DNA from 3 places in the Enterobacter sp. SA197 genome. Region 3 is predicted to be linked to each of the others. Evidence: predicted binding sites of a transcription regulator. Region 3 holds the regulator's gene; each other region holds the start of a gene.
What was found. Region 3 encodes sigma-54, which starts transcription at its own class of promoters, with help from an activator protein. Its sites were predicted from a motif close to GTTGGCACANNTTTCGCTNT; they were not measured.
Positions count from the first base shown of each region.

Region 1: a site for sigma-54 is predicted at 1,236-1,255, ahead of glnA (glutamate--ammonia ligase). Genes of this name have one in related genera too.
Region 2: a site for sigma-54 is predicted at 2,133-2,152, ahead of norV (anaerobic nitric oxide reductase flavorubredoxin). Genes of this name have one in related genera too.

Region 1 covers NZ_CP096393.1:35,133-38,418, reverse strand. The annotation lists gene typA (ribosome-dependent GTPase TypA) at 1-963, opposite strand, end outside; gene glnA (glutamate--ammonia ligase) at 1,346-2,755, shown strand; gene glnL (nitrogen regulation protein NR(II)) at 3,098-3,286, shown strand, end outside.
Region 2 covers NZ_CP096393.1:3,878,465-3,881,750, forward strand. The annotation lists gene mltB (lytic murein transglycosylase B) at 1-214, opposite strand, end outside; gene norR (nitric oxide reductase transcriptional regulator NorR) at 498-2,012, opposite strand; gene norV (anaerobic nitric oxide reductase flavorubredoxin) at 2,192-3,286, shown strand, end outside.
Region 3 covers NZ_CP096393.1:4,430,708-4,433,993, reverse strand. The annotation lists gene rapZ (RNase adapter RapZ) at 1-228, opposite strand, end outside; gene ptsN (PTS IIA-like nitrogen regulatory protein PtsN) at 274-765, opposite strand; gene hpf (ribosome hibernation promoting factor) at 847-1,134, opposite strand; gene rpoN (RNA polymerase factor sigma-54) at 1,157-2,590, opposite strand; gene lptB (LPS export ABC transporter ATP-binding protein) at 2,639-3,286, opposite strand, start outside.

The sequences.
Region 1 (3,286 bases), 620 kb from region 3:
ACCACAGAACGGAGAGGTGTTGACGTTAAAGAACATGGTTACAGTCGGTTCATCGACAGACAGCGCTGGCAGCGCTTCTACGTTCTGCGGATCGCAGAGCGTGTCTGAGATGTTCAGTTCGCCAAGACCGGTAATGGCGATGATGTCACCCGCTTCGGCTTCGGTGGACTCAATACGTTCCAGGCCGAGGTGAGTCAGTACTTTACCGACTTTACCGTTACGTGTTTTACCTTCGCTGTCGATCAGGGTGATCTGCTGGTTAGGTTTCACTTTACCGCGCTTGATACGACCAATGCCGATAACACCAACATAGTTGTTGTAATCGAGCTGAGAGATCTGCATCTGGAACGGGCCGTCCAGGTCAACGTTCGGTGCCGGTACGTGGTCAACAATCGCCTGGTACAGCGGGGTCATGTCTTCCGCCATCTCAGTGTGATCGTTACCCGCGATACCCATCAGTGCGGATGCATAGATGATAGGGAAATCGAGCTGCTCGTCAGTCGCATCCAGGTTTACGAACAGGTCAAATACCTGATCGACAACCCAGTCAGGACGCGCGCCAGGACGGTCAACTTTGTTGATAACAACAATTGGCTTCAAACCGTGGGCAAAGGCCTTTTTGGTTACGAAGCGCGTCTGCGGCATTGGGCCATCCATTGCGTCAACAACCAGCAGTACGGAGTCTACCATGGACATTACACGTTCAACTTCACCACCGAAGTCGGCGTGACCCGGGGTATCAACGATGTTGATACGGTAGTCATTCCATTTGATAGCGGTGTTTTTAGCGAGGATGGTAATCCCACGCTCTTTCTCCAGGTCATTGGAGTCCATCACGCGTTCGGTGGCTTCAGCACGTTCGTTACTGAAGGTACCAGATTGCTGCAGCAGCTTATCAACCAGGGTAGTTTTACCATGGTCAACGTGCGCGATGATGGCGATATTACGCAGATTTTCGATCACAACTTTGCCTCAGGCATTTAGAAATAGCGCGTTATTGTACACGGATTAATCGCACTACAAAACAGGATCACAAACATCCCCCGCAAACAAGTATCGCAGGGATGCTTTGTGATCACTTTCACGAAGCGGAATTGGGCTACTTTAACAAAAATTGCACCAATACGGTGCTTGTTGTTCACATAAAAGCACTATATTGGTGCAATGTGACCATCATGGTGCAGCCCTTTTGCACTATGGTGCGCATAATAGCGCCTTTTTAGTGACATTTAAAAGTTGGCATAGATTTCGCTTTATAAAATTTATGGCAACACCGCCAGATTGACGCAGTATCTGCAGACCTCGTTACCACGACGACAATGAAAAAATCCGGGAGAGTTTAAGTATGTCCGCTGAACACGTATTGACGATGCTGAATGAGCATGAAGTGAAATTTGTTGATTTGCGCTTCACCGATACCAAAGGTAAAGAACAGCACGTCACTATTCCTGCTCATCAGGTTAATGCCGAATTCTTTGAAGAAGGCAAAATGTTTGACGGCTCCTCGATTGGCGGCTGGAAAGGCATCAACGAATCCGACATGGTTCTGATGCCGGATGCCTCTACCGCGCTCATTGACCCGTTCTACGAAGAATCGACCCTGATCATTCGCTGTGACATCCTGGAACCTGGTACTCTGCAGGGCTACGATCGTGACCCACGTTCTATCGCTAAACGTGCTGAAGAATATCTGCGTTCTACCGGCCTTGCTGATACCGTTCTCTTCGGACCAGAGCCAGAGTTCTTCCTGTTTGACGACATCCGTTTTGGCGCGTCCATCTCCGGTTCTCACGTTGCTATCGATGATATCGAAGGTGCCTGGAACTCCTCCACCAAATACGAAGGCGGCAACAAAGGCCACCGTCCGGGTGTGAAAGGCGGTTACTTCCCGGTTCCGCCAGTCGATTCTTCACAGGACATCCGTTCCACCATGTGTTTGATCATGGAAGAGATGGGTCTGGTGGTTGAAGCGCATCACCACGAAGTGGCGACGGCAGGTCAGAACGAAATCGCAACCCGCTTTAACACCATGACCAAGAAAGCGGACGAAATTCAGATTTATAAATATGTAGTGCACAACGTTGCGCACCGTTTCGGCAAAACAGCAACCTTCATGCCGAAACCGATGTTCGGCGATAACGGCTCCGGTATGCACTGCCATATGTCCCTGTCCAAGAACGGCGTAAACCTCTTCTCTGGTGACAAATATGCCGGTCTGTCTGAGCAGGCGCTGTACTACATTGGCGGTGTTATCAAACACGCTAAAGCGATCAACGCCCTGGCAAACCCGACCACCAACTCCTACAAGCGTCTGGTCCCGGGTTATGAAGCACCTGTTATGCTGGCTTACTCTGCCCGTAACCGTTCTGCTTCTATCCGTATCCCGGTTGTTGCCTCTCCGAAAGCACGTCGCATCGAAGTGCGCTTCCCGGACCCGGCTGCTAACCCGTACCTGTGCTTTGCTGCCCTGCTGATGGCTGGCCTTGATGGTATCAAGAACAAAATCCACCCGGGCGAAGCAATGGACAAAAACCTGTATGACCTGCCGCCGGAAGAAGCGAAAGAGATCCCACAGGTTGCAGGCTCTCTGGAAGAAGCACTGAACGCACTGAATGAAGACCGCGAATTCCTGACGGCGGGCGGCGTGTTCACTGACGACGCTATCGATGCATACATCGCACTGCGTACCGAAGAAAACGACCGCGTGCGCATGACGCCGCACCCGGTAGAGTTCGAACTGTACTACAGCGTTTAATACCTTAGTAATAATAGCCAACGTTTTTCTTGTCCCGGCAAGATGGCCACTGAGCGAATCCCCAGGAGCATAGCAACCTATGTGACTGGGGTGCGCGAAAGCGGCCGACGCGGCAGGGGCGAGAAAGACGCAGGATATTTCGTTGCCGTGGAAACTTTTAGCCTGCCCTGGCAGGCTTGAGATTGATAACAAACTTTGCCACCTGGTAGCAGAGTTTGTTCGTCATCTGTAGCCCATCTTCGGATGGGCTTTTTTCTCCGCCCACCCTGAGATATCGGGCTTTTAACAGCGGTTAAAAGCTATAATGCACTAAATTAGTGCAACCTTTTGGGAGACTGCTGAATGGCGAGTGGCTCGTTGCCCGATGCTGGGCAGATCCTCAATTCTTTAATCAACAGCATCTTGCTGGTTGATGATGAGCTGGCGGTGCATTACGCCAACCCAGCCGCACAACAACTACTGGCGCAGAGTTCGCGTAAATTATTCGGCACGCCGCTGCCGGAACTGCTGAGTTATTTTTCACTGAACATC
Region 2 (3,286 bases), 550 kb from region 3:
TCACCATCGCATCAATAAATTTTTCAGCGGCGGGGTTATTGGCGAAATCGCCCCCCATCACGGTGACATTATGCTGCGGTTTAAGCAGGAATCCGCCGGAGGGGGCGCCTGCTGTCGGCGATGAGGCCGGTGCTTCTGTTTTCTGAGGTTTGCTGGTGCAGGCGGCAAGGAGCACCAGCGCAGGGAGAAGGGCTGCGTAACGACGCTTAAACATGAGACATCCATTTAACAAGACAATCGACCAGGAGGAATTATGGTAAAGCATGCGGCCTTCCACAAGGAAGCACCATCGTTCTCTTATTCTCTTATCTGAAAAGCGCACCCTTCTTCATCTCAACAATTCAGTGCAAGGTTAATGCACGACAACCGCGCCGATAAAAGCCCATCATTTTATTCGTGCGGCTACAGCACGCCAGGGGGCATCCAGGACAGGCGCGGCGTCACCCTGCTGGCGCTGGCGGCAAACGGGCCGGGGACAAAAATCGGGCGGTCATTATCTACCCTTTCAGCCCCAGACGCTTCGCCAGCCGGTGCAGGTTGGCAACGTCAATATCCAGCGCACGTGCACTTGCCGCCCAGTTATGCTGATGCTGCTCCAGCGCCTGGCTGATGATGCGACGCTGAAACGCCTCGGTGGCTTCGCGCAGGTTGGGTGTTTCCGGCAGAGCTTTCACCGTCGTCGTTACCAGTTCCGGCTCCTCACTGAAGGCGAAATGGTGAATATCCAGCACCACCTCATCACTGCTACGGGTGGCGCGCGCCAGCACAATCGCGCGGTGTATCGCATGCTCAAGCTCACGCACGTTGCCCGGCCAGCGATAATCCAGCAGCTGCGCCCGCGCCCGCGGGCTGAGCACCACGCGTCCCAGCCCCAGACGCAGCCGCACCTGCTCGCAGAAGTAGCCCGCCAGCAGCACCACATCTTCCCTCCGCTCGCGAAGCGGCGGCACAATCAGCGGGAACACGCTCAGGCGGTGGAAGAGATCGGCACGAAACCGCCCTGCCAGCACCTCTTCGCGCAGGTCGCGGTTGGTGGCCGCCAGTACACGCACGTCCACCCGCAGGCTGCGATCGTCACCCACGCGCTGGATGTCGCCATACTGCAGTACGCGCAGCAGCTTGGCCTGGAGTGCCAGCGACAGCTCACCAATCTCATCAAGAAACAGCGTGCCCTTGTCGGCCATTTCAAATTTACCGCTGCGGTGGCTGATGGCCCCGGTAAACGCCCCTTTCACGTGCCCAAAAAGCTCGCTTTCCGCCACGCTTTCGGGCAGCGCGGCACAGTTGAGGTAGACCAGCGCATCAGCAGCACGTGGCGAATTTTCATGAATGGCTTTCGCTACCAGCTCTTTACCGGTGCCGGTCTCCCCGCTAATCAGCACGTTTAAATCCGAGGCAGCAACGATCTCAATCTCTTTTTTCAGCTGCAGCATACCGTCGCACAGGCCAATCATCTCGGTATGGGCCACCTGCTCAAAGGTTGCCGCCGGACCGGGTGCCATATTCTGGCTTTCAAGCTGTTCAATCAGCAGCGCATTATTGAGCGCCCCGGCCGCCAGAGCGGCAATCAGGCGCAGTTCTTCATCACTGAAACTGTCGAACTGATCCGGTGCCATACCGTCCAGGGTCAGCGCACCGATCAGGCTCTGTCCGGCGAACAGCGGCAGCCCCACGCAGGCATGTACCTTGAGGCTTTCCTGACCGGGGATCAGCCCGTCGTAGGGATCGGGCAGTGAGCTGTCGGCCGGAAAACGCACCACATCCCCGGCGCGGGCAATGGCTTCAAGCCGCGGATGGCCTTCCAGGGTGAAGCGGCGCCCCAGCACATCCTGCGCCAGCCCGTCGATAGCCAGCGGAATAAACTGACGTGATTCGTAGCGCAGCAGCGCAGAGGCATCACACTCAAGCACCTGCCGCAGAGTGGTGATTAAACGCTGAAACCGGTCCGCATGACCAATTCCGCTCTGTAATTCAATGGCGATCCCCGCCAGCACATCCACTGAAAAACTCATTTTCGCCTCACTGTCATTTTGACAATGGATGGTGTCATATTGACCATAAAAATAGTAGTCATTATGACTACCCCTGTCGGGTTACTTAAATAAAAAATAAAATTTATCAGTCACATAAAAACTGGCACGCCTTTTGATATAGCTAACACAACTTCTTTCATTCCGAACAGGTAAGTAAAATGACTATTCATGTAAAAAATAACATTCACTGGGTTGGCCAACGTGACTGGGAAGTTCGCGACTTTCATGGCACCGAGTACAAGACGCTGCGCGGCAGCAGCTACAACAGTTATTTGATCCGTGAAGGGAAAAACGTCCTCATCGATACCGTCGATCACAAATTCAGCCGCGAGTTCGTGCAGAACCTGCGCGCTGAGATCGATCTGAACGCCATCGACTACATCATTATTAACCATGCGGAAGAGGATCATGCCGGGGCGTTAACGGAGCTGATGTCTTACATCCCGAACACCCCGATTTACTGTACCACCAACGCCATCGACTCCATCAACGGTCACCACCATCACCCGGAGTGGAACTTCCACACCGTGAAAACCGGTGACGCGCTGGACATCGGCAATGGCAAGCAACTGATCTTTGTTGAAACCCCGATGCTGCACTGGCCGGACAGTATGATGACCTACATGACCGGTGATGCGGTGCTGTTCAGTAATGACGCCTTTGGTCAGCACTACTGCGACGAACGTCTGTTTAATGATGAAGTTGATCAGGCCGAACTGTTCGAACAGTGCCAGCGTTACTACGCCAATATCCTGACGCCGTTCAGCCGTCTGGTAACGCCAAAAATCACCGAAATCCTCGGTTTCAACCTGCCGGTAGAGATGATTGCTACCTCCCACGGCGTGGTGTGGCGCGATAACCCCACCCAGATAGTCGAGCTGTACCTGAAGTGGGCGGCAGATTACCAGGAAGATCGCATCACGATTTTCTACGACACCATGTCCAACAACACCCGCATGATGGCGGACGCCATCGCCCAGGGCATTAACGAAGTCGACCCCAATGTGGCAGTGAAAATCTTCAATGTCGCCCGCAGCGACAAAAACGACATTCTGACCAACGTCTTCCGTTCCAAAGGCGTGCTGGTAGGCACTTCCACCATGAACAATGTGATGATGCCGAAAATCGCCGGTCTGGTGGAAGAGATGACCGGCCTGCGCTTTCGTAACAAGCGCGCCAGTGCTTTTGGTTCTCACGGCTGGAGCGGCGGCGCGGTCGATCGTCTCTCCACCCGTTTGCAGGACGCAGGCTTT
Region 3 (3,286 bases):
TTCGGGCAGGTTACTCATCGCCTGTTCAAAGATTTCCGGTGATTCTGGCATATTACGCACGTCGATGCTGACGGCTGCGGAAGTCTGTCTGTCGGCAAGCGTTCTCGCCAGCTCAGGAAGCAACACGACCGGCAGGTTGTCGACACAGTAAAATCCCATGTCTTCCAGCGCACGCAGGGCGACTGATTTGCCGGAACCCGAACGACCACTCACGATCATCAGGACCATGGAAAGTTTCTCCTCACAGCGCCTGGCGCAACAGTGAATACAATGTTATGCATCGTCCTGTTCGCCTTCTGTCAGCGTGATGATCTTATACAGTTCTTCGTCGCTTTGTGCAGAACGCAGGCGACGACAAATCGTTTTATCCGCCAGTCTTTTCGCCACTAACGACAGCGTGTGCAGGTGCGTTTTGGTCTGGTCGGCAGGAACAAGCAGGGCAAACAGTAAATCAACCGGTTGATTATCAATGGCATCAAAGGCAATCGGCGTTTCAAGCTGTACGAACACGCCTACCGCGCGAAGGGTGTCTTCTTCCAGTTTGCCGTGAGGGATAGCTATCCCGTTGCCAATACCGGTACTGCCCATTTTCTCGCGTGTGAGAATGGCTTCGAAAACGACCTGGGGCGGCAGACTCAGCTGTTTTGCGGCAAGTTCACTGATTATCTCCAGGGCACGTTTTTTGCTCTGGCAGTGAACGCCACTTCGGGTACATTCCTGGTTAAGGACATTGCTCAGTTGGAGAGCGGAATCGTTATTCATCATAATTTCACCTAAGCGTCGTCGGAGATAAGCCCCCGACCGGGTTGCGGTAGGGGGCTACGCGCCAGACGACCGCCCGGACAATTAGTGTTGTTTCAGTTTATCTTTATGTTTTGTCAGCTGACGCGCCAGTTTATCAATTAAACCGTCGATGGCAGCGTACATATCCTGACCTTCCGCACTGGCGTGAATTTCACCACCATTGACATGCAAAGTCGCATCCGAGGTATGAGTCACTTTCTCCACTTTCAACACAATATAGACCTGATTAATCCTCTCGAAGTATTGTTCGAGTTTCGCGAATTTGGTGTTAACAAAGTCACGCAGGGCTTCGGTGATCTCGACGTTTTGTCCTGTGATGTTAAGCTGCATAGTGTCTTCCTTATCGGTTGGGTCAGACCAGCTGTTTACGCTGATTTGACGGCGGAATGGATAAAGACTCTCGGTATTTTGCAACGGTTCGCCGCGCTACCATGATACCTTGATCGGACAGCATGGAGGTTAATTTGCTGTCGCTCAATGGTTTCGCAGGATTCTCTGCGGCGATTAATTTCTTCACCAGTGCACGTATGGCCGTTGAGGAGGCTTCCCCTCCGCCTTCGGTACTCACGTGACTGGAGAAAAAATACTTGAGTTCAAAAATACCCCGTGGACTATGAAGGTATTTCTGAGTTGTGACACGGGAGATGGTCGATTCATGCATCTCCACCGCCTGGGCAATATCAGCCAGCACCATGGGTTTCATGAACTCTTCTCCCTGTTCGAAGAAGGCTTGCTGCTGTTCGACGATACAGCGACTGACCCGTAACAGAGTATCGTTACGGCTCTCCAGGCTCTTTATAAGCCACTTGGCATCCTGCAAATTACTGCGAATAAACTGGGTATCCGCATCGTTTCGTGCCCCACCACACATGGCGGCATAGTGCTGGTTAATTTGCAGACGCGGAATACTGTCGGCGTTCAGTTCGACGACCCAGCGCGTATTATGTTTGCGAACCAGCACATCCGGAATGACATACTCAGGTTCCCCTGTCTGGATCGACTGACCTGGACGCGGATCGAGCGACTGAATCAGATTCACCGCTTCTTTCAGTACGTCCTCTTTCAGGCGAGTGACACGCATCAGGGTGCGGAAGTCATGGTTCGCAAGCAGATCAAGGTGATTGCTGATAATGAGCTGAGCTTCCTCGCGCCACGGTGTCTCTTTTGCAAACTGGGAAAGCTGGATAAGCAGGCAGTCACGCAGATCTTTTGCCGCTACCCCTACCGGGTCGAAACGCTGAATGCGCTTAAGTACCGCTTCGACTTCATCAAGGCCTATGTCCTCGTCGCCCATACTGTCGAGGATATCTTCCAGTGACACGGTCAGGTAGCCAGTGTCATCTACGGCATCGACAATCGATGTTGCGATGGCCCGGTCTGTGTCTGAAAAGGGGGTGAGCTCCACCTGCCACATCAGGTAATCCTGCAATGACTGCGTGGTTTCACCCTGATAAACCGGTAATTCATCGTCAATGTAATCGGTACTGCTGCCGGAAGGTGTGCCCGCCGTGTAAATCTCATCCCAACTGGCGTCGAGGGGCAATTCGTCGGGCATCTCTTTTTGTTCGAGTGCGTCTACGGTGTCGAGACTTTCGTTATCCTGAGACTGTTGTGTATCCACTTCTTCATGAAGATCGGTTTGTTCCAGCAATGGGTTACTCTCCAGCGCCTGCTGAAGTTCTTGCTGAAGTTCCAACGTAGACAGCTGTAACAGACGAATAGCCTGTTGCAGCTGCGGCGTCATGGCCAGCTGTTGGCTAAGCCTTAATTGCAAACCTTGCTTCATATTCAGAGCAGTCTTCTCCGACTAAACACGTCAATAAACTCTACCCTATCAGAGTCTGAAGTCTTCCCCAAGATATACGCGCTTAACGTGTTCGTCTTCAAGGATTTGCTGCGGCGTACCGTGGGCGATTAAGTGGCCCTGGCTTACGATATAAGCACGCTCACAGACCGCCAGAGTTTCTCGTACGTTATGGTCGGTAATTAACACGCCGAGCCCACTATCACGCAAATGCTCGATAATGCGTTTGATATCAATAACGGAAATCGGGTCGACGCCTGCAAACGGCTCATCCAGCAGAATAAATTTAGGATTGGCCGCCAGTGCGCGGGCGATCTCTACGCGACGACGCTCACCGCCGGATAATGCCTGCCCCAGGTTATTGCGAAGGTGCTCAATGTGGAACTCTTCCATCAGCTCATTGGCTCTGTCCATACGCTGTTCTGCGCTGAGATCATCGCGAATTTGCAGCACTGCCATCAGATTATCGAAGACACTGAGGCGGCGGAAAATAGACGCCTCCTGAGGCAGATAGCCAATACCGCGACGCGCGCGCGCATGCAGCGGTAACAGGCTTATGTCTTCATCATCGATAATGATGTTGCCAGCATCCCGCGGCACAATACCCACGACCATGTAAAAGGTGGTGGTTTTACCCGCCCCGTTCGGGCCAAGCAGGCCAACAATTTCACCTGAATT